3 regions of the Exiguobacterium sp. s142 genome follow, and region 2 is predicted to be linked to each of the others. Evidence: predicted binding sites of a transcription regulator. Region 2 holds the regulator's gene; each other region holds the start of a gene.

The links. Region 2 encodes Rex, which represses fermentation and respiration genes when NADH is low (regulators of the CRP and FNR family bind a similar motif). Its sites were predicted from a motif close to TTGTGAAATATTTCACAA; they were not measured.
Region 1: a site for Rex is predicted at 5,370-5,387, ahead of cydD (thiol reductant ABC exporter subunit CydD). Genes of this name have one in related genera too.
Region 3: a site for Rex is predicted at 5,783-5,800, ahead of KNP77_RS15975 (cytochrome c oxidase subunit 2A). Genes of this name have one in related genera too.

The regions. Positions count from the first base shown of each region.
Region 1 is NZ_JACSMB010000003.1:56,126-66,969, reverse strand. Features, by position in the region: gene KNP77_RS04080 (diguanylate cyclase) at 1-971, shown strand, start outside; gene KNP77_RS04075 (hypothetical protein) at 1,117-1,641, shown strand; gene cydC (thiol reductant ABC exporter subunit CydC) at 1,904-3,619, opposite strand; gene cydD (thiol reductant ABC exporter subunit CydD) at 3,616-5,340, opposite strand; gene KNP77_RS04060 (Crp/Fnr family transcriptional regulator) at 5,468-6,157, opposite strand; gene KNP77_RS04055 (glycoside hydrolase family 31 protein) at 6,279-8,621, opposite strand; gene arcC (carbamate kinase) at 8,803-9,765, opposite strand; gene arcD (arginine-ornithine antiporter) at 9,781-10,844, opposite strand, start outside.
Region 2 is NZ_JACSMB010000027.1:1,649-12,492, reverse strand. Features, by position in the region: gene KNP77_RS15135 (LysR family transcriptional regulator) at 1-316, shown strand, start outside; gene KNP77_RS15130 (iron-containing alcohol dehydrogenase) at 343-1,506, opposite strand; gene KNP77_RS15125 (putative quinol monooxygenase) at 1,510-1,803, opposite strand; gene KNP77_RS15120 (type 1 glutamine amidotransferase domain-containing protein) at 1,888-2,550, opposite strand; gene KNP77_RS15115 (hypothetical protein) at 2,694-3,101, opposite strand; gene KNP77_RS15110 (ABC-F family ATP-binding cassette domain-containing protein) at 3,098-4,999, opposite strand; gene KNP77_RS15105 (redox-sensing transcriptional repressor Rex) at 5,149-5,805, shown strand; gene KNP77_RS15100 (twin-arginine translocase TatA/TatE family subunit) at 5,805-6,023, shown strand; gene tatC (twin-arginine translocase subunit TatC) at 6,027-6,815, shown strand; gene KNP77_RS15090 (hypothetical protein) at 6,956-9,601, shown strand; gene KNP77_RS15085 (YesK family protein) at 9,706-9,999, shown strand; gene KNP77_RS15080 (FAD-dependent oxidoreductase) at 10,193-10,844, shown strand, end outside.
Region 3 is NZ_JACSMB010000004.1:81,931-92,774, reverse strand. Features, by position in the region: gene KNP77_RS05510 (sensor histidine kinase) at 1-548, shown strand, start outside; gene KNP77_RS05505 (response regulator transcription factor) at 545-1,252, shown strand; gene deoD (purine-nucleoside phosphorylase) at 1,268-1,981, shown strand; gene KNP77_RS05495 (MFS transporter) at 2,124-3,290, shown strand; gene KNP77_RS05490 (aldehyde dehydrogenase) at 3,396-4,781, shown strand; gene KNP77_RS05485 (Crp/Fnr family transcriptional regulator) at 4,967-5,677, shown strand; gene KNP77_RS15975 (cytochrome c oxidase subunit 2A) at 5,862-5,981, shown strand; gene KNP77_RS05475 (cytochrome c oxidase subunit II) at 6,003-6,473, shown strand; gene KNP77_RS05470 (b(o/a)3-type cytochrome-c oxidase subunit 1) at 6,474-8,159, shown strand; gene KNP77_RS05465 (kinase) at 8,208-8,816, shown strand; gene KNP77_RS05460 (GntR family transcriptional regulator) at 8,952-9,344, shown strand; gene KNP77_RS05455 (ATP-binding cassette domain-containing protein) at 9,322-10,002, shown strand; gene KNP77_RS05450 (hypothetical protein) at 9,999-10,799, shown strand; gene KNP77_RS05445 (hypothetical protein) at 10,811-10,844, shown strand, end outside.

The DNA.
Region 1 (10,844 bases), on a different contig from region 2:
CGCAGTCACCTTTAAAGTTGCGTATCCTGCTCGGTATCCAGAGCGGTCTCATCGCCTTGATTTTGCTCGCGAACGCGCTTCATCTCGAAAAAATATTGATCGACCTTCGTTCCATCCCGATTATGCTCGCCGTCTTGTTCGGCGGATGGATGAGCGGTGTCGTCGCCGGTATGTTGTTTCTCATCGGTCGTTTTTTCATGATAACGGATGGCGAATACGTCGGATTTTACTTAGCTATCGCGACGATGGTCGCACTCGTCCTGCCGACAAGTCTGTTGCGGCTCAAGCTCGACAACACCCGTAACACGCTCCTTGTCTTCACGACGATCAGCGTCGCCGCGTTCGGTTCGGCGCTCTACTATGCCCTCCCGCTCGAGCTGTTCTATCCCATTTTATTCGTCTATATCGTTATGATCTACGCCGGGGCTTGTGCCGCTTATCGCTTGCTCCAAGAGCTGAGACGCCACTTTGAGAACGTTCAGCATCAGCAGCAACTCGCCCGTACCGACGCTTTGACCGGCATCGCCAACCGCCGTCTGTTGAATGAGGCGATGGCCAACTTGACCGTCGAGGCGGAAGCGTACGCCCTCATCCTCGTCGATATCGATCACTTCAAACGCGTCAACGACACGTACGGTCATGATGTCGGGGACGACGTACTACGCGAGCTCGGCATGTTGCTCGTCACCGAAAGTGACGACCGACATCTCGTCGGTCGCTTCGGTGGTGAAGAATTTCTGATCGTCATGCCGAACGCCAAAAAGGACGAAGTGACCCGTCTCGCCGAATCTATACGAGAAAAAGTCTCGACGTTCCCATTCGAGACGAGTGCAGGCACGCTTCACATCACCGTCTCGCTCGGGGCCTGCCATTCGAACGATATCGAAGTCGATAGCGTCTTGAAGCATGCCGACGAAGCGTTATACCACGCAAAAGAATCTGGACGAAACCGTTTCATTTTGGCTTCATAAAGCCGATAACGTTCTCAAAACTTTACTAACTTTGACAGTTTTCCCGCTTTACTTTCAACTAGCGAATCGGTACACTAGGCTAGACTTTGGTTAGGATAAACATAATTAATCATAGATTTGACTAGAAAAAGGGGAAACACATTTCATGACAATATTGTTATCGCTATTCGGATTGATGTTCGTGGGATCGTTCGTCCTCGACTATCAACGTGGCAAGACGTTCCGACAGTCGCTCTTTGGGGGAGTCGACACAATCAAACAGAACCTACTCATCTTTTTACGCACGTCCCTTTCGATGATGATTTTCATCGGGCCGCTCCTGCTTATGTCCATGTTTGCCTTCTCAAAACTTGTGACGTTCGAGACGGTAGCCGCCTTTATGATCGCCGTGCTTAGCATCGGCTTCGCCGAGCGCATCATCGGGATGATCGTCGCCCCGCTCGTCCGGACGTTTTGGCATCAACGCGGCAAGCTGATGCCGCTCTATCTCGATGCTGGACTCTACGTCTTCTTGCTGTCGATTCTCATCTTGGAGTTTCTCATGAACATCCCGGGTGTCGAATTGAACGCACCGGCAGTCGCTGTATTTTACGCGTTCGCCTTGTTCTACATCCGTTATTTGTTCAGCTTGATCCGCTTTACACTCAGTAAAGGCGTCCCGTCAAACTGACTCGACTCGTATGACCTCGACCGCAGACATCCCGTCTGCGGTTTATTTTTATTTTTCTAATTGACAATGAGAATCGTTATCACTTATACTCGAGTTGTAGCTGCCACAGCTGGACGTAACCGTTCCCCAAAACTTGTTACGGCCCGTGGATTCCCCTCCACGACACTCTTTTTGAAAGCATTGCGACAACCCCCATTTGTTGCACCCAGATTTGCCATATAAAAACGAGCGGCTCTCCGACGGAGCCGCTCGTTTTTTTCGTTCAGGCGAACACATCTTGTTCGATTTGTTTCAACTCATAAAACATGCCTCGGGCGCGCATCAAATCGTCGTATGACCCTGACTCGATGATGCGACCTGCTTCCATGACGATGATTTGGTCGAACCGTTCGAGCCCGGTCAGACGATGGCTGACCATGACGAGTGTCGCCTCGTCCGCCTTCCGGAAGATTTCAGCGAACACATCGGATTCGGTGCGCGCGTCTAACGCCGACGTCGCTTCATCTAAAATCCAGAGCAACCCGTTCTTCAACAACGCCCGGGCGATGGCGAGCCGTTGCCGTTCCCCTCCGGACAAGTTCGCCCCTTTCTCGAGCATTGGCTCATCGAGCGCGAAACCGAGGCGGACGCTTCGCAGCGCCAGCTCCATCTCGTCGTCGGAGAAGTCTCCGGCAAGGGCCAAGTTGTCTCGGACGGTACCGAAAAAGAAGTGGTTCTCTTGCATGACGACACTCGCTTGAGACCAGACCGATGTTTGTGTGACCTCATTCAAGCGCTGACCGTCGATTCGTACTTCGCCTGTCTCTGGCCTTACAAACGCGAGCAACAGTTGCAGGAGCGTCGACTTGCCAGACCCGCTCGGGCCGACGATCACGGTCTTCGATCCGCGCGGTAACGTCACATCAACTGTGTCTAGGACGGCACGGAACGTATCCGGATAGCGGTAACTTACGCGTTCAAACGAAATGTCAGGCGCCGTCTGAAGCGCTATGTCGTCACGGGACGCTTCTGCCGCCACGAGGTGCTCACTCGGTTCGACGACCTCGAGCAAGCGGTTTGCCGCTTGTTTACTATCGGCGTAGTGACCCGGGAAGACCGCCATCGGTGTCACGTTCTCAAACGCGGTCAATGACATCATGACGAGCATGGCCAAGAACAGGCCGTCCAGTTCGCCATTGACGACGAGGTAGGCACCAATCGCGAGCACGCCCCACGACACGAGCAGTGACGCGGCGACGACGAGCGACGAGTTGAAGAACTGGTTCGTCACGTCTTGGCGCTGTGCGGCGGCGTAACGATCGCTTCGAGCGAGCAAGTCGTCACGGGTCTGGCCGAGCTGGTCGTGCAACAATAGATCGCGGTACCCGTACATCATCTCGGTCACCCCGCTCGACAAATCGCCGCGCAAGGCCCGAATTTCCTGGTCATGCTTCGCTCGGATGCCGGCAAACAAGATCGGAATCAAAAAGCCGGTCACGAACACCCCGAACACGAGCCAAAGGCTGACCGTCATCGAGAAGAACGTGACGAAGAAGATCGTGCTCAAGAAGACGAGCACTAAGATGATTGGTGGATAAAACACCCGCAAAAAGTAGTTTTGAAGGCTTTCGACGTCTCCGACGACACGGGCGAGCAAGTCCCCGCTCCGGTATTTGGCGAAGATGTTCGGCACGAGCGGTTCGAGCTGGCGATAAAACCGGACGCGCAGTTCGCTTAAAATCGTGAACGTCGCCCGGTGTGACGCCAAGCGTTCGCGGTAGCGGCTCCCCGCCCGAATGACGCCGAACAGCTTGATCAGGACGACCGGCACCATGAGCGCATAGAGGGGCGGCACAAGGCCGGCCCGCGACACGAGATATCCACTCGCCGCGAACAAGGCGACAGCCGCGAGGCCTGCCGTATAGCCGAAGAAGATCGAGAGGATGATATCCTTTTTCTCTTTCATCATCCATTTTGTGATCGTCCAAAGTGAGTTCATCCTCTCACCCCTTTCTGTAACGTGAACAAGTCGGCGTAGGCCGGGACAGCGAGCAACTGTTCATGTGTGCCGTTCGCGACGAGGTTCCCCTCGTCCATGAACCAAATCGCGTCCGCTTGCTTGATCGTATGGAGACGGTGCGCGACCGTGACAAGCGTCGCGTCACGCGACAACTCCTCGATCGAGCGCCGAACGATTCTCTCGGTCACCAAATCGAGACCGGTCGTCGGTTCATCGAACAAGATGATACCTGGACGCTTCAAGAAGGCACGGGCCAGGGCGAGGCGTTGCCGCTCACCACCGGACAATCCGTAACCGCCTTCTCCGAGCTCGGTATTCAATCCGTCCGGCAAATTGGCGATGACATCGACGAGGCCGGCGGCTTCAGCCGCCCGCATGATGTCAGTCTCATCCGCCGTCTCACCAAGGGCGATATTAGCGGCGAGACTGCCGGCAAACAAATACGGGTTTTGCGAAATATACCCGATTGTCCCGTACCAAGACGTATCGGTGAACGATTCGAGCGGCTCCCCGTCGACGAGGACGCGGCCGCTATCCGGTTTCACAAGACCGGACAGCACGTTCAACACGGTCGTCTTGCCTGATCCGCTCGCGCCGACCAGGGCGACGTGTGACCGTGCCGGGATTACCCCGCTCAGCGGATGGAGCGTGAAGCGCCCCCCTTCATATTGGAACGAGACCGCATCGAGAACAAGTTCGGGCGTCCGGTTTGTTAGCGGTCTGTCTCCCCACTCGATGCGGTCGTCCGGGGCGTCGAGCGCCTCGAAGATACGATCGGCCGCACCCATGCTACCACGCCCGGTATGGAAGGCGCTGCCGAGGTCTTTGATCGCTAAATAGTATTCCGGGGCCAAGACGAGAATCAAGAAGCCGGCGAAAAACGTCAAGTTTTGCCAAACGACCATCTGGAGCGCCACTTCTAAGGCGACGACACCGGTACTGAGCATCGAGATGAACTCGAGCATGAGCCCTGACAAGAAAGCGGTCTTTAAGACGACCATCGTCGCGTCCCGGAAGTCGAGACTGCTCTTCTCGATCGCTTGCGCTTCTTGCTCGGCACGTCCGTATAGCTTGAGTGTCGTCAATCCTTGAAGGACGTCTAAAAATTTCCCCGAGAACTGGTTCATTTTCTCCATCTGCTCTTCAGACTTCTTCTGGGTCGCGATACCGATGATGATGAAAAAGATTGGAATGAACGGCGCGGTCACCATCATGATGACACCTGAGATCCAGTGCTGACTGAAGACGACGACGAGAATGAGCAGCGGGATGATCGACGTCTGGATGACTTGGGGCCAGTACTGGCTAAAGTAAGCATCGACCTCATCGACCGCATCCATATAGACACTGACTTTCTTCCCGGACTGTCCGGATAGAGACGTCTCGATCGGATTCGATGTGTAGCGGTCGAGCAGTTGACGTCGAAGCGTCCGCTTCGCCCGTTCCGACAAGTTGGCACCGATACGTCCCGAGACATACCCGAACAAGGCACGTGCGAGCAACGCGAGCACGAGCCAACCTAGAGACGGGATGACACTTTGGAACGATTCGTTTTTTAAAAATACTCGGTCGACGACGTCGACGATCAAATAAGCCTGAGCCAAGATGGACAACCCGATCATCACCGCGGCGATGACGAGCCCGACGATATGTCCTTTCTCGGCCAAAGCGAGAGCTTGCAGTCGTTTCACTGCGTTCATCCTTTCTAAACGTGCATGACAATTTTTCTTTGTGATGATTCTCACTAATTATAACTGATGTAAGTGTCCATAGCGAACGCTTCGCTTGTCGAGACGTGCAAAAAAACGCCACGAATGCAGCGTGGCGTCAGTGTGTCGCTTGTTCGAAATACTCAGGGTGCAACGTCACGAGTTGACGGGCGTCGAACTGGAGAATGTCTTCTTTTCGCAGTCGCGACAAGATGTGGGACACGGTCTCGCGCGATGTCCCCGACAGTCTCGAGATTTCAACTGTCGTGAACGGACAACGTACGCGCACACCGTCGGCTTCTTTTTCTCCGAGGTCTTCAATCAAGTAATGGATTGTATTGATCACCCGGTCGCTCGCGCTCGGCGTGATGATTTCCTGAACACGGCGTTCGTGAAGGTCAAGGATTCGATTCATCTGACCGACGATATGCAAGAGCATCGTCGCATTTCTTGAGACAAGCGCTTCAAAGCGATCCGTCGGCATATAAATGACTTCAATATCGGTCAGCGCTTCCGCCGAATGTTGGTAATACGTTTCCGTCAACAGTCCCCGGTACGGAAACAGCTGCTTCGGCTTCAAGTAGTCGGTGTATTGATGGGTCGCCGTTTCATTGCACCGCTCGAGCTTCACATACCCACTGATTAAAAAGTAGACGCGCTCACGCGGGTCGCCTTCCATGAATAAAAGCTGCCCTTTGCGGTACGTCCGACAGTATACGTGCGGTAGCAAGCTCTCTAGCTCGCGGCTCGTGCATTTATTGAAGATATCGAGTTGTCTTAAATCGTCGACTGTCCATTGCTGTCTCATGATCAATCCCTCGCTTCCCGAACTGTTCATCTTTCTTTTAGTATACGAGACCCATCTTGTGAAAACGCTTTCAAATTCCGACAGTTTTCTGACAAGACAAAAGAGGGGTTGCCCCCTCTCCTCAGTCGAGCATCAATTCCATGATCGCATCTTGCAAATCGCGTTCGAGTTCGAGCGCATGGAGATCAAACAGCCACGCTTCGAGTCTCGTCTTCGACGCCGCCATCCGGTAGAGGCGGTCTTTCAAATCGTAAGATATCTCGGCGCGGTCAATGAAGCGATACAGGCGCTCCAGTCGATGACCGTTGTTCGTCACCTCGACAGGGAGCGACACCGTCACTTCCTCATCAATTTTACCGAGTTCGAGTCGTAACGTCTGCGTCTCCGGTTTATACTCACCCGAACCGGTCACCCCGCGTACGAGTAATGTGATGGTCCGGTCTGACGGTAAGACGGACGTGTCGCCCGTGACATGAACGTGCAGGCTGCGCTCGTCCCAGTCGAGGGTGAACGTCGTCTCGGCGTAAGCCCCGGTCTCATAAGCCCGGTCGGTCCCGTTATCCTCATACAGCGTGAACGTGTTCGATGCCCCTGGGAAGACGACGACTTCGAGATTGGTCGGGTTGTCGGTGTCGTTGCGTCCAGAGCGATGAGCGGCCAGCGGGACGATCGCTCCAGCTTTCGCGAACACGGCCTGTTCGTCAAGCCCACGGAACACTCGGATCGACTTATCACCTTCGTAGCGATGACCCGTAAAGAAGTCGAACCAATCGCCTGTCGGCAACCAGACGTTCGTCGCCGCGACGTGAAGCCACTTGTTCATCGGCTCGACGATCGGTGATACGACGAGTTCACTGCCGAAGTAGTATTCATTCGGCACGCCATACGCCGCTTCTTCGTCGGGATGATCGTAATACATCGGGAGGATGAGCGGGAGCGCATCCTGATGATTACGCCGGTTCATCGTGTACAAATACGGGATGAGTTGGTGGCGGAGTCGTAAAAACGACTTCATCGACCTTTCGGACTCGAGACCGAAGCGCCACGGCTCTTTGCCGTTAAAGATACTGAACGTCGAATGCAAGCGCATGATCGGGCTGAACACCCCGAACGCGACCCAGCGCGCGGCGAGCTCATCGTCTTTCGACCCTCGGTAATGCCCGCCGATGTCGTGGCTCCACCAACCGTAACCGATATTCGATGCCGTCGCCGTGAAGTAAGGCTGAAACGCAAGCGATGCCCAAGAGATGAGCGTATCTCCCGAGAAACCGACAGGATAGCGATGGCTTCCCGGTCCGGCATAACGCGAGAAGATCAGCGGACGATTTCCGTCCCGGGAAATATCGGCCGCATGATAATGGTTTAACATCCACATCGGGTCGAGCCCTTCCATTTTCGATGTCGACCCTTGCTGCCAGTCGATCCACCAAAAATCGACGCCGTCTACCTCGTGCGGATGATGCATCTGTTCAAAATACGCTTGGATGAAGCGTTTATCAGAGAAATCGAATGGGATGCGATCCCCGTTCGACGGGTCGAGCCCCATCGCTTCGGCCATCGCCACGTATTGGTCTTCGAACGCCCGGACCCCGTCGGCTGGGTGCAAGTTCAGCGTGACGAGCAGGTTCTCTTCTTTCAACCACGTCAAGAAGCCTTTTGGGTCCGGGAACAGATTCTTGTTCCATGAGTAGCCGGTCCAGCCGCTCCCGTATTCTTCAGGGACGTCGGTGACGTGCCAGTCCATATCGATGACGCTGACAGAGAACGGGATGTCTTCCTCTTTGAACCGACGCATGAGGCCTTTGTACTCGGTCTCGTCATAGCGCCAGTAGCGGCTCCACCAGTTGCCGAGTGCTTTTCGCGGCAACATCGGTGTCGGACCTGTCAGCTTATAAAAATCGTGAAGCGCTTGCTTGTATTCGTGCCCGTAGCCGAAGTAGTACAAATCATGGATGCCTTTTCGTCTCGGCTCAACGAAGCGGTCATCTGTCATGAGAAATGAGTCCGAATCGTCGATGACCGCATAACCTTGCTTGGAGACGATCCCCTCCCCGAGCTCGGTCGCTCCATCGACATGATCGAGCGTTCGGGCCGTCCCTTTCAGCGTCCGTTCCGGGCCGTTGAACGTGTAGCGGCTATAATACGTGCTAAAGTTCCCTTTCACGTCGACGTAGAGCGTGTTCGGCGCGAACGGTCCTTTCGTATAATACAGATGAACGTGATCGGTGATGATTTGCAGTTCACTCTCGTCCTCGATGATCCGGAAGTCAGGGACGTCATAGTCCCGGTTCCATACGACTTGGGTCGGTCGGTCTTCGAACACACCGTCCTCGGCGTACTCCATCCGGATCAACTGGCTCGTCAATACCGTGAAGCGATAGCAGCTCCCTTGGACGACGGCACGTTCATCTGCAAGTGGCTTCATTTGCTTTGTGTATACGTTCTCCTGTTCAAATAGACGCATAAGTTCGAGCGTTTCCGCTCTTCGTCACATCCTTCCCCCATATTAGTGCAACCGTTTACACAGATGATGATAGCAATGTCAGGTTTGACATACAACAACCCTTCCCCTTGTTCGCGGTTCAAAAACGGCCAGTCCGCGTTATGCACAAAAAAAACCGTAGACGAGATGTCTACGGCGTTGATCATTGTTGGAGCGTCGCAGCGAGCCGGACTCTCGTCCCAACGTCTCCTCGGACAGCAGCGTGCGCCTGCTCGAGCGACGTGATGACGGATACGCGTCCCGTTCCCGACTCGGCAAACTGCAAGGCGGCCCGAACTTTCGGTAACATGCTGCCCGGTGCGAACTGACCTTCGGCGATATACGTCTCGAGTTGCTCGTTTGTCGTTTCGGTTAACGCGGCTTCCTCGGTCGTTCCGAAATTGACGTAGACGTGCTCGACGGCCGTCAAGATGAGCAACATGTCCGCTTCGACGAGTTCTGCGAGCTTCGCGGCGGCAAAGTCTTTATCGATGACCGCTTCGACCCCGACGTATCCGTCTGGCGTGTCGATGACGGGAATCCCGCCACCGCCGGACGCGACGACGATGTGGCCGTTGTCGACGAGGTCACGGATGACCGTATGCTCACAAATCGCTGTCGGGTACGGACTTGGTACGACGCGGCGATAACCGCGGCCTGCATCTTCTTTGAACACATGACCTGTCGACCGTTCGAGCACCGACGCTTCCGCTTCTGAATAGAAGGGACCGATCGGCTTCGTCGGGTGACTGAAGGCACTGTCGTTCGGATCGACGACACACCGCGTCACGATTGGGGCGACGGAACGTTCGAGACCGCGCGACCGAAGCGCCTTCGTGAGGGCGTTCTCGAACCAATACCCGATCATCCCTTGCGTCATCGCTCCACAGACGTCGAGCGGCATCGCCGGCGTCGCCGCACTGTCCGCGGCCGCCTGTTGCAAGATCAAGTTTCCAACTTGCGGGCCGTTCCCGTGCGTGATGATGACGTCGACGCCTTCTTCGATAAGGGCGACCAACGACTGGGCCGTCGCCTCGACGGCCCGAATTTGAGCGCCCGCCGTCGCATCTTTTCCTTGTTGAATCGCATTCCCGCCTAAGGCGATGACTACTCGTTTGTTACGCATGCTCGATTCCCCCGATCATATGACTGAGATGTTGCCTGATACAATCCGTACGACTGCCAAGATCGCGAGTCCGGTCAAGATACCAGCCACGATCCATTCGGTTTTCGTCAACGTCTTAATTCCGTTCTCACGCTGCGCTTTAATATAGAGCAACGTCCCTGGTGCATACAGAAGTGTCGTGAGCAGTAAATAGTCGATACCGGCCGCGTAGATCAACCAGATCCCGTAAATCGAGGCGACCGCACCGATAATAAGGTCACGCGTCCGACGTTCCCCGGCATCATAGCCAATCCCGTTTTTGGCGACTTTGACTTGGTAGAACGCCGAGAACGCATACGGGATCAAGATGGCGCTCGAAGCGAGTGAGAACGCAAAGTTATAAGCAGCGTCTGAGAACAGGAAGGTGAAGAGGAACAACTGAATCAACCCGTTCGTGAGCCAGAGCGCATTGGCCGGTGCGTTATTTTTATTCTCTTTCGTGAACCATTTCGGGAAGACGCCGTCTTTACCGGCAACAAATGGGATTTCCGCCGCAAGCAACGTCCATCCAAGCCAAGCACCGAGTACCGAGATGACGAGGCCCCCGTTGATCAGCATCGCGCCCCACGGTCCGACAGCCGATTCGAGCAAGTACGCCATCGCCGGTTGCGAAGCGTTCGCCACGCTCTCAGGGTTCAGCAATCCGAGTGACATGATCGAGATGAGCAAGTAAATGACGAGCGTACCGAGTAAGCCGATGACGGTCGCTTTCCCGACGTCCGAGCGCTTACGGGCCCGGCCCGACAAGACGACCGCCCCTTCGACACCGATGAATACCCAAAGCGTGACGAGCATCGTCGACACGACTTGGTCTCTCACACTGCCCCACGAGAAGCCGCCTTGGCCCCAAAAGTCGAACGTGAAGTTATCGATATTGAAGAAGAACAAGGTGATGGTGATAAAGGCAAAAATCGGAACGAGTTTCGCGATTGTCGTGATGATGTTGATCATCGATGCTTCGTGGATGCCTCGTAAAATCAACGAGTGTACGAGCCACAACATGATGGAGGCGCCGATAATCGAGGCGATGTTTTGACCAC
Region 2 (10,844 bases):
ACAGCCATGGATTAGCTACGGGCTGGAACTGCCAATTATTCGTCGCTATTACCAAACCCAATTCGGTGAGCGTCCAGACATTCGTCCTGAGATGGTGCTACCTAACGTCGACGCGATCTTGACGGCAGTTGAGACAAAAAGCGGCATCAGCGTCTTACCGAACTATCTGATTCGGCACGCGCTCGAACGTGGGACGATACAAGTCGTCGCCCCGGACCGTTTTGCGACGAACGTCATCTATTTGGCGCATCGGACCGAGTCAAAACATGACCCAATCATCAATCAAGTCATAAAAGCACTAAAGGATGAAACATAAAGTAGGACCCTTGTGGGCCCTACTTTTTATAATGCGTTTTTTAAGATAGCAGCTACATCTTGCTGATGAAGCGGAACGTACTGACCAATCTGTTCAGCCACCATTGCCCGTTTTACCATCAATTCGAGATTCGTCTCGTCAATCCCATAATCGCTTAGGCGTGACGGGGCACCAATGGATGTCCAGAAGTCTTGTAGCGCCTGAACGGTCTCTTCGACGAGCATGTCATCCGACTTGCTGTTCACTTTAATTCCAAAGACCCGTTCGCCGAGTTGAATGATGCGTTCGGGGCGTGTCTTACTGACGTAGCGAAGCCATTCAGGGAAGAGAATGGCGAGTCCACCACCGTGTGGGATGTCGTAGACAGCAGAAACCGCATGTTCAATCATATGTGTGGCCCAGTCCGTCTTCACCCCCATCGATAACGTACCGTTCAAGGCGAATGTACCGTTCAACAACATCGTTTCACGTGCGTCAAAGTCATTCAGGTCTTGAACCAGACGAGGAGCAATCTCCATCATTGTCCGTAAAATCGACTCACCGAACCGCTCTTGGAGCAGTGCGTTCTCCGAAGCGTGGAAGTATTGTTCAAAGACGTGGGACATGATGTCGACGATTCCATAGACGGTTTGGTTCGCGGGAACACTTAACGTGTATGTCGGGTCGAGCACGCTGAATTTCGGATAAGTGAGTGGCGAACCGAAAGAGCGTTTATCCTGGGCCTCCCAGTTCGTGATGACCGCACCACCGTTCATTTCCGATCCAGTTGCCGCAAGTGTCAGTACCGTCCCGATTGGTAATGCATCTTTGACTGGAACTTGTCGTGTCACGATGTCCCACGGATTCCCGTCATATTTTGCCCCGGCTGCGATTCCTTTCGCACAGTCGATGACGCTGCCTCCGCCGACAGCTAGAATTAAATCGACTTCATGTTCATGGACTAAACGGATTCCTTTTTGAACCGTCGTCAGACGCGGATTTGGTTCGACACCCGAAAGTTCGACGACTTTCGCTCCCATATCTGACAAGAGCGCGGTCACTTCATCATAAAGGCCGTTTGCCTTAATACTGCCTCCACCATATAAGAGAAGCACGCGGTCCCCGTATTGTGGAATTTCGGTACGGAGGGACTCGAGTTGTCCTTTCCCGAATAATAGTTTGGTCGGATTGTGATATTGAAAACGTTCCATTGGTCATTCAACCTCCTTGATTTCTTCTAAGTATTGAACATCGCGACTGGCAAGAAGTGATGCTGCTTGTTCACGATATGTTTGATAGTGGGGTGATGCAATATGGGAATCGAGTGCCGTCTTGTCTGTCCACTTTTCATAAAAGACGAATGCATCAGCGTTTCCTTCGACACGATGTAACGTATACAAGACGCAACCTGCCTCGGTGCGCGATGGGGCGACGACTTGACGTAAATGTGTCTCAAGTGCTGAACCGAGACCAGGTTTTGCTTGAATCTGAGCTAAAATGGTGATCATCTTGATTCCTCCTCAGGCATAAAACCCGCCTGTTCGAACAGGCGGGTCATCATCTTTCATCGATTGGCAACGAGAAAGAATCGATTAGTTTAATGTGTCAATGACGGCTTTCGCCACGGCGACCGTCGACTGTGGGTTTTGTCCAGTGACGAGGTTACCGTCGACTTGAACGTTCTCTGTGAAGTTGTCAGCGAGTACGATGTTGGCACCGAGCTCACGAAGACGTGTTTCGAGCATGAACGGCATGTAGACATCGAGTCCAGTCGCACGTTCTTCTTCGTCCGTGAACGTCGCGATCGTTTTCCCGTTGACGAGCGGTGTACCGTCTGACAATGTCGCGCTGACGAGACCGGCTGGACCGTGGCAAACCGCTGCGACCGTTTTGTTCGCTTCAAACAACGTGCGGAGCGCATGGTTCAAAGCATCGCTATGTGGAAGATCGAACATCGTCCCATGTCCACCTGGCAAGAAGATGGCATCGAACGAGCTGAGGTCTGTGATTGTTTTCAAGTCGATCGTGTCTTTGAGAAGCGGTGCCGTCGCTTGGATTGCTTCCGGTACCTCGCCTTCTAAGCTACGGGCATCAATTGGTGCTTCGCCACCGTTCGGGCTCGCGACTGTGACTGTATACCCAGCTTCTTTAAATTCGACATACGCTTCCCCGAATTCAGATAACCAAAGACCGGTCGCATGACCTTCCTTCATTTCATTCGCGTTCGTTACGACCATTAATACGTGTTTACTCATTGAGAGTTCCTCCTTTAAAATCAACTTGTTGTTTTGCACGTGATTAGAATAACGTGCATCAGAACGAAAAACAAATTAATAAAAAATGAGCGATCGATAAATAAATTTATAGCAAAAAACATCACCTAATGAATTAGGTGATGTTAACGGTTAGGGATACGATGCGTCTCGCGATGCCACGTGTTGATCCGGCTGACTACATAGACGAAGAAGGCGAGCACCCACATAAACAGCGTCTCTTGATAAAAGTGGCCCCAGACCGAGCCGGGCGCATAAAAGCTATGCACCGTGACATCAACTGGCCAAATGACGAGCCGGATGAAGAGGGTGCTCATGAGGAGACCGCTGAGCAGGCTGATGATGATACCGGACCATGTTTGGATGATAAACCCGACGACAATCGGCAGGAAGTAAAATAAAATGATCGGGACGTTCGTCGCCTCGCCGCGGATGAGTTCCGAGATATACTCGGTCCCACTCGGCACGATGTAGACGAACCCGGTCAGGAACGCATGCATCCAATCGATCCGCATGGCACGGGAACGCATCATGAATGGAGTTCCTCCCATTCTGTGAACAGTTCCGTGATCGACTCTTTCGTCGCGTCGGACTCGGTCGACAGCTCTTGGGCGCGGGCGAAGTCGTTGAACACGTCCGGTTCGCATAACAGCTGCTCTATTTCTTCAAGCCGAGCTTCGTGGCGCTCGATTGTCAGCTCGATCTCTTCGACCCGCTGTTTCAACCGGCGTTCTTCGCGCTGCTGTTCCTTGTCGGCGCGCTGCTTCTTGACGACGACTTGTTTCGTCTCCTCGCGGGCGAGCCGGGCAAGGTCCTCGAGTTCTTCTTTCTTCTCGACGTAATACGAGTAGTCGCCGAGGTACTCATCGATGCCGTTCGGCGTGATCTCTAAGACACGCGTGGCGAGCCGGTCGATGAAGTAACGGTCGTGGGAGACGAACAGGATCGTCCCGGGGTAGTCGACGAGCGCGTTCTCGAGGATCATCTTCGAGTCGAGGTCCAAGTGGTTCGTCGGCTCATCCAAGACGAGCAAGTTCGGTTGCTCGAGCTTGAGCTTGGCGAGCGTCAGCCGGGCTCGTTCGCCGCCGGATAGTTCTTGGACGCGTTTCATAACGTCGTCCCCGCTGAACAAGAACTGGCCGAGCAGACTGCGGACTTCTTGCTCGCGCATGAGCGGCCAGTCGTTCCAAATCTCATCGATGACGCGGTTCGCGTCCGACAAGTTCTGTTGTTCCTGGTCGTAGTAGCCGATCTCGACGCCGGTACCGTAGCGGATGTCACCGGTCAGTGCCGGTTGTTGTTTCGTCAACACTTTGAGGAGCGTCGATTTGCCGACCCCGTTCGGGCCGACGAGGGCGACCGACTCGCCGCGTTGCAGTTGGAAACGCAAGTTCTGTGCGATCGGTTCTTCGTAGCCGATGGCGAGGTCGCTGCCGCTCAACACATCGTTCCCGCTTTGACGTTTGATCGAGAACGACAACACCGCGCTTCGTTCGTCACCGTCAGGCACGTCCATGCGGTCGATCTTCTCGAGCCGCTTGCGGACGCTTTGGGCGCGTTTCGTCGTCGTCGCCCGGGCGATGTTCCGTTGGATGAAGTCTTGCATCTTGGCGATTTCTTCTTGTTGCGACTCGAACTGCTTCTTCTCTTGTTCGTAAAGCGCGGCCTTCTGCTCGAGGAATTTCGTATAGTTCCCGACGAAGCGGCGGCTGCGGTTGCGTGACAGCTCGTAGACGACCGAGACGACGCGGTCGAGGAAGTAACGGTCGTGGGAGACGATGAGGACGGCACCTTTATAGCCGCTCAAATATTTCTCGAGCCAGCTGAGCGTCTCGATGTCCAAATGGTTCGTCGGCTCATCCAAGATGAGCAGGTCCGGGCTTTGCAGGAGCATCTTCGCTAAGGCAAGACGTGTCCGCTGTCCGCCTGAGAGCGTATCGATCCGACGTTCGAAGTCGTCCGGATAAAACCGCATCCCGTGCAAGATCGAGCGGATCGTCGCTTCATACTGATAGCCGCCGCGGTCTTTGAACGTGTGTTGCTCCTCGTCATACGCCGCAAGCAGACGCTCGTAGGCGGCCGGGTCGTTCAAGATCCGCTCCGAGCCCATGTCTTGCTCCATCTGGCGGAGCGTCTTCTCTTGTTCGATCAAGTCGGTGAAGACGGTGAGCATCTCGTTCCACATCGTCTCGTTCGATTCTAATCCTGAGTCTTGGGCGAGATAGCCGATCGTCACGTCTTTTGGCTTCATGATGTCGCCCGAGTCATAGTTGTACTCGCCGGCGATGACTTTTAACAGCGTCGACTTGCCGGCGCCGTTGCGGCCGACGAGGGCGACGCGTTCGCCTTCTTGGATTTCTAGTTTGACATTCTCTAAAATCGGCTCGACGCCGAACGATTTGGATAAGTTGTTGACTTGCAGTAGGATCAAGTGAAAAAACCCCTTTCTCTCTGTTTAGTATACTTTATTTCTTCCCCTTTTCAGGTATATTCATTGAGTGCTTATGTGAATTCGTTTACAATCAAGGTGTATGAAATCAGATTCGTTTGAAACGCGTCGTAAAAAGGAGGCTCTTTCCGTTGAGTCAAAACGAACCAAAGATTCCGCAAGCGACAGCCAAACGGTTGCCACTATACTATCGGTTTATCCAAAGCCTACATTCGTCAGGGAAACAGCGTGTCTCTTCTGCTGAACTGAGCGAGGCAGTCAAGGTCGATTCGGCAACGATTCGCCGTGACTTCTCATACTTCGGTGCGCTCGGTAAAAAGGGATATGGCTATAACGTACAGTATCTGTTAGAATTTTTCCGTAAGACGCTGAATCAAGACGAGATCACGAACGTCGCCTTGGTCGGGGTCGGTCATCTCGGGACAGCGTTCGTCAACTATAACTTCCTTAAAAACAATAACACACATATCGTCGTCGGGTTCGACGCAGACGAGACAAAAGTCGGCACGACGATGTCAGGTGTCCCGATTCATCACGTCGATGAGATGGAACAGATTATGAAGCAAAACAAGATCGATGTCGCCATCCTCACGGTCCCGTCTGCCTACGCGCAACCGGTCGCCGATGATTTGGTCCGCTATGGCGTTCGAGGGATCTTGAACTTCACGCCGGCGCGATTGACTGTACCGGACACGGTCCGCGTCCATCATATCGACTTGTCGATCGAACTCCAGTCGCTCATTTACTTTATGCAACACTATCCATCCGCTGAGGGGGTCCATCAATAATGGAATTTCTACAATCATCACTCGTCGTCGGTATCCCAGGTGGCGTCAGTATTTTCGTCATCGCCATCATCGCGCTCATCCTCTTCGGGCCGAAGAAATTGCCAGAGTTCGGCCGGGCAGCGGGGCAGACGCTCCGTGAGTTCAAAAATGCCACGAACGGTATGATGAAAGAGCACGATGAGACCGACAAGAAAGAAATTGAGAAGAAAGAGCAGTAAGCCATGAGCCATCAACCTGATCAAGAACGGGCACTGTCCGATCACTTGACAGAGCTGCGGAGACGACTGATGCTGTCGGCATTTGTCGTCTTTGCCTTCTTTCTGATCGCTTTGCCGAGTGTCAAATACGTGCTCGCCTATCTGCAGGCGGACCTCGTCGAACGAGGGCTCGAGCTGAACGCCTTTGGGGTCGCGGACCCGCTCATGATTTACTTGAACTTGGCGCTCGTCATCGGGCTCGTCGCATCGGGTCCATTTCTACTGTATCAACTGTGGGCGTTCGTCGCACCTGGTCTGCATCCGAATGAACGAAAATGGACGCTCGCCTATATCCCGGTCATCTTTATCTTGTTCCTCATCGGTCTCGCATTCGCCTACTATTGGTTGTTCCCGCTCGTCCTCGATATCTCGACGGACCTCGGGCAAGACCTCGGTCTGACACAGATCATCGGGGCGACGAACTATTTCACGTTCCTGTTGCAGCTGACGATCCCGTTTGGACTGTTGTTCCAACTGCCGGTCGTGACGATGTTCTTGACGCGCATCGGTGTCGTGACGCCGTACTTCCTCTCAAAAATTCGGAAGTACGCCTACTTCGCCTTGTTCGTCATCGCGGCATTCATCACGCCGCCGGATTTGACGTCGCACCTCATGGTGTCGCTGCCGCTCTTCTTCCTATATGAGATCAGCTTATCGATCTCGCGCGTGACGTACCGCGGTGTGCTCCGACGTGAGAAAGAGGCGATGGTGAAAGAACAGATGGATTTGATGAAGCAAATGAATGAGAAGTGAACACTACGTCATGAGACGTGGTGTTTTTTTTAATTTTAGGGCTATTAAATTTTGAAAAAACAACTTAAAATTAGGAAGGTTGAATTAAAAATGGATTATTTTTGAAAGTTATGTATTCATAAACAGAAATGAGGAGAACGATGAACAAATGGTTATGGAGCATACTCGTTGTGCTCGTCATGGTGGCAGCGCCCGGATTAGACGTTCGGGCAGAGGGTTATGCCAAGCCTGAAGTCATTCCGGCAGGAGAAGTGGTAGGAAATAGTGAATATGTGTGGCGCTCAGGAGATCCTGAGACGCTCGTCCATGTGAAGACCGGTGAAGTCTATACATTACCGATTCGAGTGTCCGTCTTGCACAACATTCACGCAGTCGGGGACGGTCGATTTATTTTGGAAGGGTGGCAACAATGGATGGTATGGGATATCCATACCGATTCAGGTTCAAGCTTTCCGATTGAGCCGGGAAGCGGTCTGGATGCAGTCGTTGCGATCAATCAGTCGGCGGAAACAGTTTTATGGACCGACGACAAAAAATATGTCACCACGTCGATGGCAGGGGACATCCTCGGGTCGATCACTAAAGAGAGTATGTATGAAGCATACGGACTGCTCGACGACGGAAATGTCCTCGCATTCGTGGATGGCCAAATCACGAAACGGACAGTGACGGGTGAAGTGCTCGAGACGCTTGGTTCATATACGGGCCAGGTGAGGGGAGCGTCGTTGATCAAGGGAGCGAACCAGTGGGTCGTCACAAAATCCGGTGACTGGGAACATCTCAATATATTCGATATAGCGACGAAACGATGGATTGAGAAAGATGCGCCAGACGTAAGGAATCTAAGTTGGAAAGACGGCGTCTACTACTTCACGATTCGAAAGATGTACACGACGTTTTATGTCAGTTATAACGTGGCGACGAATGAATGGCGAGAAGCGCCGATCGATGACGCGGACGTCCGACAGCACGGACCGTGGTATGTCTTTTCTGAAAACCGCACGGTAGGTTATACGCCGGAGTCGTTATGGAAAGCACCATGGAAACTGCTTGTCAACGTGCCGAAAACGACGGCACGTTATGAAGTAGGTCGTCCCTATGAAGTGAACGGAACCGTGACACTTGTTGATGGGACGGTTTTACCTGTCTCGGGTACCGAGTTGAAGGCCCGTTTAGCCTACCAAGACGATCCATTCGTCTGGGAGCAAGACAAACTGACGCTGCAGACGAATGGTTCTTATGACATGATTTTCGAGTGGAATGATTTGGACCGACGCTTAGATTTATGGGCGTCGAATTACGTACCCCTCACACTCGATCCACCGTCGGGCGTATTAGGTCCGATCAGTGGGAAGACGGCACCGAACACGCCGGTGTTTGTCAGCGTGACGAAAAACTTGTATCAATCGAATTCATCGGATTCATTGTTGAACTATCAATCGACGACGGTCCAATCGGATGAATCAGGGCGCTATACGTGGCAACCTGCGCGTTGGTTCACACCGGGATCTCGCGTGACTGTGAAAATCGGTAGTAAGTCGGGCGTGTACGCCGAACCAATCGAACTTCAGACGGTCAAGGAGAGTGAGGACACGTCACCGAACGGCATCTCGGTTCTGACGAAAACGGTCACTTCAGGTGTCACGTTGAAAACGACGCCGAACGCCTCGGTGGATGTGTTGATTCGCAGTGGGAAATACTACGAAGTTTTGAATGAGCAGGCAGATGAGGACGGGCTCGTTTCGATTAAAGAGTTCAATACGATGCCTGTAGACATCGGAACAAAAGTCTACTACAAATTAAAAGAGGCACCCGCTTCAGCGTTCCGGCTCACAACCGTTGAGACAAGAGTGGAACCGCCTGTGTTTTCGTGGACTCGGACACCGTTGATGTATGACAAATCCATCAATGTCACATCGAGTACCGATCAGGCCTATCGCATTTATCGAAATGGTACGCATGTGGCGACAACACGCGCGATGCCGTACACGTTCGACACCCCACTGAAAGAAGGGGAGGTCATTCTCGTCACACGCTCGAGCGGCGATGCGACGTACCAACTAACGAAAAAGGTCCAAGCGTTCACACCGACGCTCAGTGTGACGGACACGCTGATGACGAAGACAGAGGCGACGCTCACGATCAAGAAGACGAGTACGGCGACTGTTCGATTTTACGTGAATGATAAGCTCGTCACGGCGAAACGTCTGTCGACGACGCGATACACGGTCCCGGCCAAACCGGGAGATGTGATTCGTGTCCGAGCGGCGGTCGGATCGAAGTCGCGTGACGTCTCGGTCAATTTGCCGAAGACATCGCTGTCGACGCTCTCAATCAACGATGAGAAGTCGCTTTGGGTCGGATACGTGATTCCGAACAGTACCGTCACGTTGAAGAACGGTTCGAAAGTACTTGCTACGGCGAAGGCAAGCAGTACCGGGCGAGTGACGCTCCGCTTCACCCGTCAGCCGATTAACGGGACGCTGTCCTTGACGAGTCAAGGAGGACTGTTCCGCCATGTGCAGACGTCGAAAGTGACTGTTGGTCCGACGCCTACACTCATGACAACGATTCCGTCGAGTGCGTCGAAGACACTCAAGGCGACTTCGAACGTCGCATACGGCACGTTGACGCTCACACGTGGCTCGACCGTCCTCACCAAGAAGACGGTGACGGCTACGTCGACGACGCTCAGTTTCGCCTCACAAAAGAAAGGGACGAAATTGACGCTCCGTCTCGTGACGCCGCAAGGTCGGAGTGTGACGAAAACAATTTATGTACGGTAATAGAGGAGCCATTCGCTGAAGCGGATGGCTTTTTTCTGAGATGGGGAATGTGACAAGAAAGTGATACGATGAAACCAATCAAACACAAGTCAGGGGGAGAAGCGATGGCTTGGGAATATTACGGGGACGCGCTCATCGTCACAGGGATGTTGACGACGGTGCTCTTACTCGTCGTGCTATCTTTTTTGAAGTTACTATACAGGCGGAGACTCGTCTTTCCGTTGACGCTCGTGGTGATGGGCTATGTCCTGTTCATGGTCGGGCTCGTCTTCGTCCGGGGCTGGGACGGGATGGGCTGGAGTTTGATCGGTTTCAGTTTGTACGTGATCGGGCTCGTCACCTATATCGGTGTCGTCATCTATCACTGGGTGAAAGCGAGACGCACGTCCAATTCATGATCAAAACCGTTCCGGTCGCGGAGCGGTTTTTTTGTCGTCATAACCGTCGTTCAAACTTTAGACATAATTACGTGAAAAACTGAGCAAAGGGATTGTCAAACCTTCTTGTGAAATAGTACACTAAGTTCAGAAAGCGAATGTGATATTTGTCACAAACACTAACTTGCCTACAACTCAAAGGAGAGACTACCATATGAAAATCGCAGTCATCGGATGTACACACGCAGGAACAGCAGCAGTCAAAGGCTTACTCTCCAAGCACGACAATCTCGACATCACCGTGTATGAGCGGAACGACAACGTCAGCTTCCTCTCGTGTGGGATCGCCCTCCACGTCGGCGGCGTCGTCAAACGCGCTGAAGAATTGTTCTACTCATCACCGACCGAGCTCGAAGAACTCGGCGCGACGATGCGCATGAAGCATGACGTGTTGAACATCGATGCGGAAGCGAAGACGGTCCACGCCAAAAACCTCGAGACGGGTGCAGACGTATATGACACGTTCGACCGTTTGATCGTGACGACAGGATCTTGGCCGATCGTCCCGACGCTACCTGGCATCGAGATGACTGGGATCGAACTTTGCAAAAACTATGGTCACGCTCAGCGCATCATCGAGCGGGCTAAGGGTGCGACAAATATCGCCGTCATCGGTGCCGGCTATATCGGCGTCGAGCTCGTCGAGGCGTTCGAAGTGTACGGCAAGCACGTCACGTTCATCGACAGTGCTGACCGCATCTTGAACAAGTACCTCGACAAGTCGTTCACGGACCAACTTGAAGCCGACATGACGTCACGCGGTATCGACCTTGAGCTCAGCCAAACGGTCGAAGCGTTCCGCGGCA
Region 3 (10,844 bases), on a different contig from region 2:
CGGTTTATCGCTTAATCACACAGTTATCCTCGATGATGCGGTACACGATGCACCCGGACGAGTCGATGGTGACGCTCAAGCGCGAAGTCGAGCATCTCAATTCGTACGTTCGGCTCCAACAGGTCCGCTTCCCCGATCAGTTCGACGTCGAGGTCGACGTCCCGGACGCGTTGCTCGACTTGATCGTTCCGAAGATGATCCTCCAACCGCTCGCGGAGAACTTTTTCAAACATGGGTTTGAGCGGGACGGGGCGACGGCGGCCAATCGATTCTGCTTAAACATCCGTCAAACGGGAGCCGACCTCATCATCCGTTGTGAGAACAGCGGGCGAGCGATCTCGGACTTTGAGCTGAACGCCCTGCAACAACGGATCGAACGGTCGACAGGACCGATTCATGGTGCGGAAGGCACCGGTTTAAAGAACATTCGCGATCGACTCATGTTAAACTATAATCGGGAGGCTGAGTTTATGTTGGCTACACCAGAGACCGGCGGATTCCGCATCGTCATGCGTTTCCCGGCCGTGAAGGAGGCGGGTGCGTCATGACGAAAGTATTGATCGTCGACGATGAGTCGCCGGTACGGGAAGCGGTCAAATTGCTTGGGGAGTGGGAACGTCTCGGCGTCACGAAAGTGTTCGAAGCGAGCGACGGCGAAGAAGCGAAACGGATTATCACGAAAGAGCGCCCGGCCTTGGTTTTATCGGATATTCAAATGCCGCGCTGCAACGGGATTGAGTTGATGGAATGGGTGCATCAAGAGGTGGAGTCGGTAAAGCTGATCGTGTTGACCGGGTACGATGAGTATTCGTATATGCGGCGCGCGATTCAGCTCGGCAGCTTCGATTACTTACTGAAACCGATTGATCCGGACGTGTTGAACGATACGCTCGAACGTGCCCTCGCGGACGTCTGTCCAGCCGAGGAAGACCCAATCTTCCAAATCGGTGCGTTTATCGAGCGTCATTATGCGGAAGAGCTCAGCTTGCAAGGGATGAGCGAGCGCTTTTACTTGAGCCGCGAATACATATCGCGTCGTTTTAAGCAGCAGTATGGCGTCAACTTATCCGAGTACTTGCTGTCGATCCGCATGCTCGAAGCCAAGCGTCTCCTTGAAACAAGTAGACAACGTATTTATGAAGTCGCCCAAGCGGTTGGTTTTTCGGACGACAAATACTTCCGAAAAGTCTTTAAAAAACAAGTTGGTGTTACCCCGAACGAATATCGGGAAGACTACCAACGACAACTTTAAAGGAGGAATTTTATCATGAGTGTACACATTGGGGCAAAAGAAGGACAAGTCGCAGAAACGGTATTACTTCCAGGAGATCCGTTGCGCGCGAAATACATCGCCGAGACGTTCTTAGAGGATGTCGAACTGTATAACGAAGTGCGTGGCATGTACGGTTTCACAGGTACGTATAAAGGCAAACGCATCTCTGTTCAAGGGACAGGTATGGGTGTGCCGTCGATGTCGATTTACGTCAACGAATTGATCATGTCGTACGGTGCTAAAAACTTGATTCGTGTCGGTACAGCCGGCGGGATTCAAGAAGACGTCAAAGTGCGTGACGTTGTCATCGCGATGAGCGCATCGAGTGAGATGGGACAAAACCGTGTCCGGTTCGACGGCATGGACTACGCACCGACAGCGACGTTCGACCTCCTACATCGTGCGTATATGAACGCGGAGAAAGCGGGCATCCCGGTCAAAGTCGGTCAAATCTTCACGGCCGACCAGTTCTACCAAGATGACTTCCACCACTTCAAAAAGTGGGCGGACTTCGGTTGCCTCGCAATCGAGATGGAAGCAGCCGGCCTTTACACGCTCGCGGCGAAACATAAAGTCAACGCCTTGACGATCCTCACGATCTCTGACCACTTGTTAACGGGTGAAGAGACGACATCAGAAGAACGTCAATCGACGTTCGACGAGATGATTCGTGTCGCCCTCGACACAGCAGTCGAAGTGACGAACTAAATCATAAGTCCCTACAGACGCAACGTTTGTAGGGACTTTTTGTGTCAGTGTGCCAACGTGTCTATACAAAGCGGAACCGGCAAGCTAGACTGAAGCTGAAAACTCAGTGTCCGTGGAGGTGCTGAGCTAAGGAGAGAATTCCGTGAATAAACCATCCGCTTTTGTGATTTATAGTATCGTCTTTTTTGCGTTTTTTGATCTGTTTGCCCAACTTCCCGTCATGAGCACGTTCGCGACCTCAGTCGGTGCGACGCCGTTCATCGCCGGTGTCGTCATTGCCATCTATTCATTGTCGAACACGTTCGGGAACATTTTGTCTGGCGTTTGGACGGACAAGTTCGGTCCGTTCCGAATCTTACTCGTCGGTTTAGTGTTATCAAGTGCGAGTCTGCTCATGTATCGCCTTGTCGATGATGCTTCGATGTTATTGGTGGTGCGTGTCGTTCACGGATTCGTGGCCGGCTTGATTGTACCGGCTGCGTTTACGCTATCCGCGAACTTGACCGCGGCCAATCGACAAGGGAAAAAAGTGGCGCTCACCGGGAGCTTCGTCGGGTTGGCGGCGATTCTAGGACCAGCGTTCAGCGGCATCATGGCCAGCCGCACATCGGTCCCGGTCGTATTTACGTACGTGGCGGCGTATGGCGTGCTTGTGGCTTTGCTTGCCCTCGTCGTGTTAAAGCGGTTGCGATTCGCTGTTAAACATGAGGACCGGCGCGAAGTGGTTGGCTCGAAAACGCTAGAGCGTGACGTCGTCAAAGCGTATGTCGGGGCGTTTTTATTAATGTTCTCGCAAGGAGCGCTCGCTTATTTATTACCGCTTTACGTGCAAGCGCTCGGTTACGACTCACGGCTCAGCGGGACGTTGCTCAGCACGTTTGGCGTTGCTGCCGTCCTCGTGTTCGTCTTGCCGACGAACCGTATCTTCGACCGGTTCGAGCCGGCGCGCTTGGCTGCGCTCGGGATCGGCATCCTTGGGGTTAGTCAAATTCTGATCGGTTTGTCGGGTAGCGCAAATCTGCTCTATCTCGTGCTCGGCTGTTATGGCGTCGGCTTCGCTATTTTGTTCCCGGCCATCAACACGATGTTGATCAAAGCGACGAACAGTGCCAATCGAGGCAAATCATACGGCTACTTCTATGCGTTTTTCTCTCTCGGTACGGTCGTGGGTTCGGCTCTCTTAGGGTGGCTGTCCGTCTCGTTAACGCAGAAATTCACGCTGACCGGGATTGTTTTGCTGCTAGCGGGCCTGCTTTTGATTGTGATCGAGCAGACAAGGAAACGTGTCGTTTCAAACAAGACCGGGTGAGATGGGCACGTATCAAGCAGCAACGGCTGAACGTTCAAAATGGTCGGGTCTGATTGGATAGTGATAAGATAAAGACAGCGTTATCACTCAAAGGGAGGCAGATTTATGCTCGCACCAATCGAACAGTTGACGATCGAAGAGCTCATCAGTAAGCAACGTCGTTTCTTTAAGACGCAAGCGACCAAATCGCTCGCATTCCGTCTCAGTATGTTGACGTTTTTGAAAGAATCAATCAAACATCACGAAGCAGAGATTATCGAAGCGTTAAAAACAGATTTAAATAAATCAGAGCTCGATGCGTTCACGACGGAGATCGGCTTTATTTACGACGAGATCAGTCGGACGAATCGAGAGTTGAAGCGTTGGATGCGCCCGAAACGGGTTCGCGGCGCAGCGATCCACCTCGGGACAAAAAGTGAAGTCATGTATGAACCGTACGGCACCGTTCTCATTATCGCGCCTTGGAATTATCCATTCCAATTGGCAATCGCACCGCTCATCGGAGCAATCGCGGCCGGGAACACGGCTGTCGTGAAACCGTCGGAATTGACGCCGAACGTGGCCCAAGTAATGACGAAAGTGCTCGAACGGGCGTTCACCGATCGTTACGTCGTCAGCGTCGAAGGGGATAAAGACGTCGCTCAAGCTTTGCTCGCGCAAAAATGGGATCATATCTTCTTTACCGGTTCGACCCAAGTCGGAAAAATCGTCATGGAGGCTGCGGCCAAGCAATTGACGCCGGTCACGCTCGAACTAGGTGGGAAGTCACCGGCCATCGTCCATGAAGATGCCAATATTAACATTGCGGCGAAACGGATTGCGTGGGGGAAATGGATGAACGCCGGGCAGACGTGTGTCGCCCCGGACTACGTGCTCGTCCACGAGTCGAAACGTGATGCGTTTCTTGAAGCAATCAAGCGGGAAGCGTTCCTGATGTTTGGGAACGGAATCGGGACAGAACGGTTCACCCGGATCGTCAGCGAGTCTCATTTTGATCGGTTGACGAGTTATTTGAGTCAAGGGGACGTCTTCTTCGGGGGAGCGACGGAGCGGGAAAGTTTGAAAATCGCCCCGACCGTCATGACGGATATTCATGATGGGGCTGCTGTCATGAAAGACGAGATTTTCGGACCGATTTTGCCGGTGCTGACGTATCGTCAACTCGATGAGGCGATCGAGTTTGTGTCCGACCGTCCGCATCCGCTCGCGCTCTATCTGTTCACGGAAACGAAAGCTGTCGAACAGACGGTGCTCAAGCATCTGACATTCGGCGGCGGTTGTGTCAACGATGTCCTCATGCATTTGACAAACCCGAACTTGCCATTTGGCGGTGTCGGGGAGAGTGGGATGGGGGCTTATCACGGACGCTATAGCTTTGAGGCGTTCAGCCATGCCAAATCAATATTACGCAACACGACAAAATTTGATGTGCCGATTCGTTATCCAAACTTTAAAGGTGCGGAGAAGCTGATCCGTCTCGTCTATCGCTGAGACTGATCTGAGACTGTAGACTTTCTACAGTCTTTTTTTTATGAGAACGAATTGAAAAATAGAAGATTGTTTGAAATGTCACATACTTTTGTGATCAGGGTGCTCACGCTACTGTATAATAAAGCCATAAATGAAACGTACGAGACATTCCAGGCACGAATGAATTGTGGAGGGAGCAGACGAATATGTCTACGAAATGTGGGACGACCGAACCGAACAGCTTTATCTTTTCAGCGGAGACGAAACAGTTATTGCTCGAAATGATGATACCTCAAGACTACCCGAAGGCTAGCATCGTCTGTTGGGAAGGTGAGAAGTGTGATAAATTCTTTTATTTGAAGAGCGGATCTGTCAAATTCACGAAGATCACGAAAAAAGGGAATCCAATCGTCATGTTCTTATATGGCGCCGACGATTTTTTTGGTGAGTTTGATATCGTCGACACGTTCCCGAGTTCTTACAGCATCGAGACGACGGAAGAAAGTGTCATTGGCGTTATTTCAAAGAAAGACATCGAGACTATCATGCAGCAAGACGCCAAATTTGCCGGTGACGTGCTGCGCTGGACGTCGATGATGCGTAAACATTCAGAGATGAAACTGCGTGATTTGCTATTGTACGGAAAGCCGGGAGCGCTCGCTTCGACGTTGCTTCGGATGGCGGCCATGCACGGTGTGGAGGAAGATGACGCGGTCGTCATCTCACGACATCCTTCCGATGGGGAGCTCGGTCAACTGATCGGGGCACCGCGTGAGACCGTCAACCGGATGATGAACCAGTGGCGAAAAGAAGGCGTCCTGACAACGACGGGAAACTCGATCGTCTTGCATGATATCGATTTCTTAAAAGAGCTGTGCCATTGCGAAGGCTGTCCGGCCGGGATTTGCCGATTATAACGAGGAACCGTCTCTTAGAGAGGCGGTTTTTTTGTCGTCTTGATTTGGCTAATTGTGAATTTTATGTGTGGAAACTACGCAAAATTGATGTGATTGTCACTTTTGAAGTGATAAAAGTCACATATTAAGTCGGGGTGAATTTCATACAATGAAAGAGGAAATTATAGCGAAAGGGGTCCTTCACGTGGATAAGAACGGTGGACAAGAACCGAATCTGAAAGGCACGTTTACATCGGTCATGATCGTCGCGGGTGTCATCATCGCCATGTGGTCGTCGGTCTTTTATTTATTTGTTACACGATAACGTCAAAAGGAGAAAACAAACATGCATATTCATAAGCTTGAAAAATATTGGTTGATCTTTGGCATCGTTCTATTAGGCGTGTTTTTGACAGTGCTCGGCATTTCGGCGTTTGCGGCCGGAAACCAGCCCGCATCGGACGCTGATTTGATCGACCCGGCGAAAGTGCATCAGACGGCGCCGTTCGATAAACCTGGACTTAATAAAATTGGTGATAACGAGTATGAACTCGTCATGGTCGCGCAGGCGTTCACGTTCACACCGGGTAACGTTGAAATCCCGAAAGGTGCGAAAGTGACGTTTCTCGTCACGTCACCGGACGTCGTCCACGGTTTCCAGTTGACGGGGACACCGGTCAACATGATGGTCGTGCCGGGACATATCAACTCGCTCACGTATACGTTTGAAGAAACAGGCGAATTTTTAATTCTCTGTAACGAATATTGCGGGACGGGCCATCACATGATGGCGACAAAAATTAAGGTGGTGGACTAAATGAACGACGTAGCCTCAAAACTGAAACAGTGGGAAATGGAGCGCGGTGTGCCGGTGCCGAGCATCGGTGTGAAAGAAGCGCGCCTCGCCTATGCCCACGTTGTCGTCTCGGTACTCGCCGTGTTGATTGGAGCGATCGCGGGACTCATGCAGACGCTCATCCGTACAGGAATCATTCCGGAAGTATTCGGTTACTATCAATTGTTGACGGCCCACGGTATCATGCTTGGTCTCGTCTTTACGACGATGTTTATCATCGGCTTACTTTACGCGCTGCTCGCCAAGTCGTTCGGACGGTTTGAATCGTTCCCGACACGTGTCGCTTGGCTCGGTTTTTGGATGATCATCGCCGGGGCGGTACTCGTGACGATCATGGTGCTCGCCAATAAAGCGACTGTACTTTACACGTTCTACGCTCCGCTCATGGCCGACCCGATCTTCTATGTCGGTCTCGTTCTCTTCGTCGTCGGTACATGGTTCTCGGCGTTCGCGATGTTCCGCATGTATGCGGACTATAAACGGGAACACCCTGGCGTCCATCCGCCACTCCCAGCGTACATGAGTATCATGACGATGTTGCTCTGGGTCATCGCGACACTCGGTGTTGCCGGGACGATTTTGTTCCAACTGCTCCCGCTCTCGCTCGGATGGAAAGACACGGTCGGGATTGAACTGAGCCGGACATTGTTCTGGTACTTCGGTCACCCGCTCGTTTACTTCTGGCTCATGCCGGCCTATATCGTCTGGTATACGGTCGTGCCGAAAGTCATCGGTGGGAAGATCTTCTCGGACGCGCTCGCGCGGATGGCGTTCTTGTTATTCCTCTTGTTCTCGTTCCCGGTCGGTTTCCACCACCAGTTGACAGAGCCGGGGATTGATCCGTTTTGGAAGTTCGTCCAAGTCATCTTGACGTTCCTCGTCGTCATTCCGTCGTTCATGACGGCGTTCTCGCTGTTCGCGACGTTCGAGCTGCGGGGACGCGCTCTCGGAGCACGCGGTCTGTTCGGTTGGGTCAAAAAGATGCCGTACGGCGATGTGCGTTTCCTCGCCCCGTTCGTCGGGATGTTGTTCTTCATTCCGGCTGGTGCCGGCGGTATCATCAACGCGTCGCACCAATTGAACGCGATGGTCCACAACACGCTTTGGGTCACCGGTCACTTCCATATCACGGTCGGAACGGCCGTCGCCTTGACGTTCTTTGGAACTGCCTATTGGCTCGTACCGGTACTACGCGGACGTACACTCACGAAATCAATGAACCGTCTCGGTTTGATTCAGACGGGGACGTGGGCGTTCGGGATGTCGATCATGTCGTATGCGATGCACATCTCAGGCCTTCAAGGTAACCCGCGTCGGACCGGTCCGGCGACGTATTTCTCAGACGCGTTGACGCGTGAATGGATCCCGTACCATATGGCGATGGCAATCGGCGGGACGATCCTTCTCGTCTCGGTGCTCATCTTCGTCTATTCGATGTTCAACCTGTCATTCCTCGCACCAAAAGGTGAGGAAGAGTTCCCACTCGCGGAAACGGAAGAGGCGGCAATGGAGACGCCACGGTTCTTTGAGAACTGGAAGCTCTGGATCACGGTCACGTTCGTCTTGATCGCATTCGCCTACACGGTTCCGATTTGGCACTTGATTGAAAGCGCGCCTCCGGGAGCGAAAGGTTGGGTGCTCTGGTAAACTGAAGTCAGCCTCTAGGGCTGACTTTTTTGATTTGGGGGAGAACGTATGGAGACGTTACAGGAAGTGATTCGTGAAGCATACGCTAACCGTGTCCACGACCGGCCGTTCATCGTCGCGATCGACGGCTTGAGCGGGGCCGGGAAGACGACGCTCGTCGAACAATTGAGTGGTATCGCGCCGAACGAACTGCTTCTACATATTGATGACTTCATCGTCGAACGGCATCGGCGCTATGAGACGGGGCAGCCTGAGGCGGTGGAATACTATGCGCTCCAATGGGACGTCGATCTGCTCGTGAAGATGTTGTTCGAGCCGTTGTCCCGAGGTGAGACGCGTCTGACGTTGCCATACTACGAGCGAGACGAGGACGCGATTGTCATGCGGACGATCGATGTGGCTCCGAATGCGCTCGTGTTGATTGAAGGCATCTTCTTATTGCGGGACGAGTGGCGGTCGTATTTCGACTACATCGTTTATCTTGACTGTCCACGCGAGACGCGTTACGAGCGTGTGCTAAATCGCGATACGTATATCGGCGATTTAGCGGCACGGCTCGCCAAATATGAGCGCCGCTACTGGCCGGGTGAAGCGCACTACATCAAGACGGTCAATCCAGTGATACGAGCCGACTATATCGTCCGCTCATCAAACTGACGCATCCTAATCAATGAGGATGCGTCTTTTGTTTTGGATTGTTTTGGGAAATTATTATTGACAGTCAAGTGTATTACGGTAATAATACAGTCAGATAGTGTATTAGTCGCATCATACACTTAGAGAGGTGACAACATGATCATTCAATTTAACACGAGGTCTCCCGTCTACATCCAAGTCGTCGACTACTTCAAAAAGAAGATGGCGCTAGGCGAGTTGAAGGCGGGCGAAGAGATGCCGTCGCGGCGAGAGCTCGCGACCGAACTGAAAATCAATCCGAACACCGTCCAAAAGGCGTTCAAGGAAATGGAGGAACAGCAATTGATCACGACCGAACGCAATCGTCCAAGTCGGGTGACGACGGACGACCACGTATTAAAACGAATTCGGACCGAACTCGTCGATGAGGCGGTCGCTGTCTTCGTCGAATCGATTCAAGAGCTCGACGTCACGATGGACGAGCTCGTCAGCAAAATCAAACGGCAATACGGGGAGGGGAATCTCGATGATCGAGGTACTGGGAGTTAAGAAGCGTTACCGCAAAAAACAAGTCATCGAAGATGTGTCGTTCACGGCCAACAAAGGCGAGATCACATGCCTCATCGGTCTGAACGGGACCGGCAAGTCGACGATTTTAAAAGGCATCATGGGGCTGACCCCGTTCGATCAAGGCAACGTTTTGATTGACGGCAAGCCGATCGATTTGAACAACGTCGCGTTCGTACCGGACCATTCGACGTTTCCGATCCACTTTTCGATCGAGCAGTGCGAAGCGTTCATGCGCGATTTTTATCCGAAGTTCGACACGAAGTTGTTCGCTAGACTCGTCGACGAGTTCAAACTGTTTCCAGAAGACAAGTTGAGTGAACTGTCGAAAGGGACGCTCGCCAAGGTCAATTTGGCGCTCGGCATCGCCCAAGACCCGGACTACTTGCTGCTCGACGAACCGTTCTCAGGTATCGATGTGTTTTCAAAAGAGCAAATCGTCGAGCTGTTTTCGAGTGACATCATGGAAGACCGCGGTGTCTTGATCACGACGCACGAGATTGACGACATCGAGTATTTGGTCGACAAGGCCGTCATGTTGAACCGGGGACGGATCGTCCGTGAATTCGACGTCGAGGACGTCCGCTTCATCCACGGGAAATCGATCGTCGATGTCATGAGAGAGGAGTACGGGGCATGAATCTATTGAAATTGATTGGCTGGGAACTCGATCGCGTCAAAAAGATGTACGGGTTGTTGCTAGGGGTATTGATGACGATTCAATTCGGTTGGTTGGCCGTGTTTATATGGCGGAATACAGTACTGAATGAAGAATACAGACGTGAAGGTCAAAGCTTGTTGGTAGTGTTTCATTCCTATCTCATGAGCACTCCTTACATTTTATCGATTGGGATTGGACTCATCGTGATGCTCGTCTTCAGTGGCTGGATTTGGTATCGAGAATTTTGGGGCCGTGGCACGTTCATGATGCGCTTACTGACGTTACCCACGAAACGGATTCAACTGTTCATCTCGAAATTCATCACGGTCATGATGATGATTTTAGGGCTGATTGCCGTGCAATGGTTCGCGCTCGTTATCGAATATCAGATTTTCACGACATGGTTGGACGGACAGGGGATACGACAACAAGATACGTTCGCAGACATTCGACAATTAGATGTGTTCTCCCTTTTATATCCGACATCATTCGTCAATTTTATCATCCATGTGATGCTTATCGCTTTCGTCGTCTTAACAGTCTTCACGTTCGTATTGGTGGAACGGAGCTTATGGCAACGAACAATCTTTTCTCCGCTCGTGTCCATCGCGCTCATCGGAGGCGTCCTCGCGATTCCGTCAACCATCTTTTATGTCATTGAACAATATTTGTTTATGGATGAGCTCGCACTCATCCTCGTTATAGGGTTTCTCTTCAGCGTTGCGACATTGACGATAATTGCGCGACAGTACTTACAAAAAAAAATAAGTGTGTGAGGTGAAGTGATATGAGACGTATGCTGAATATCGCAGCTTTAGGCG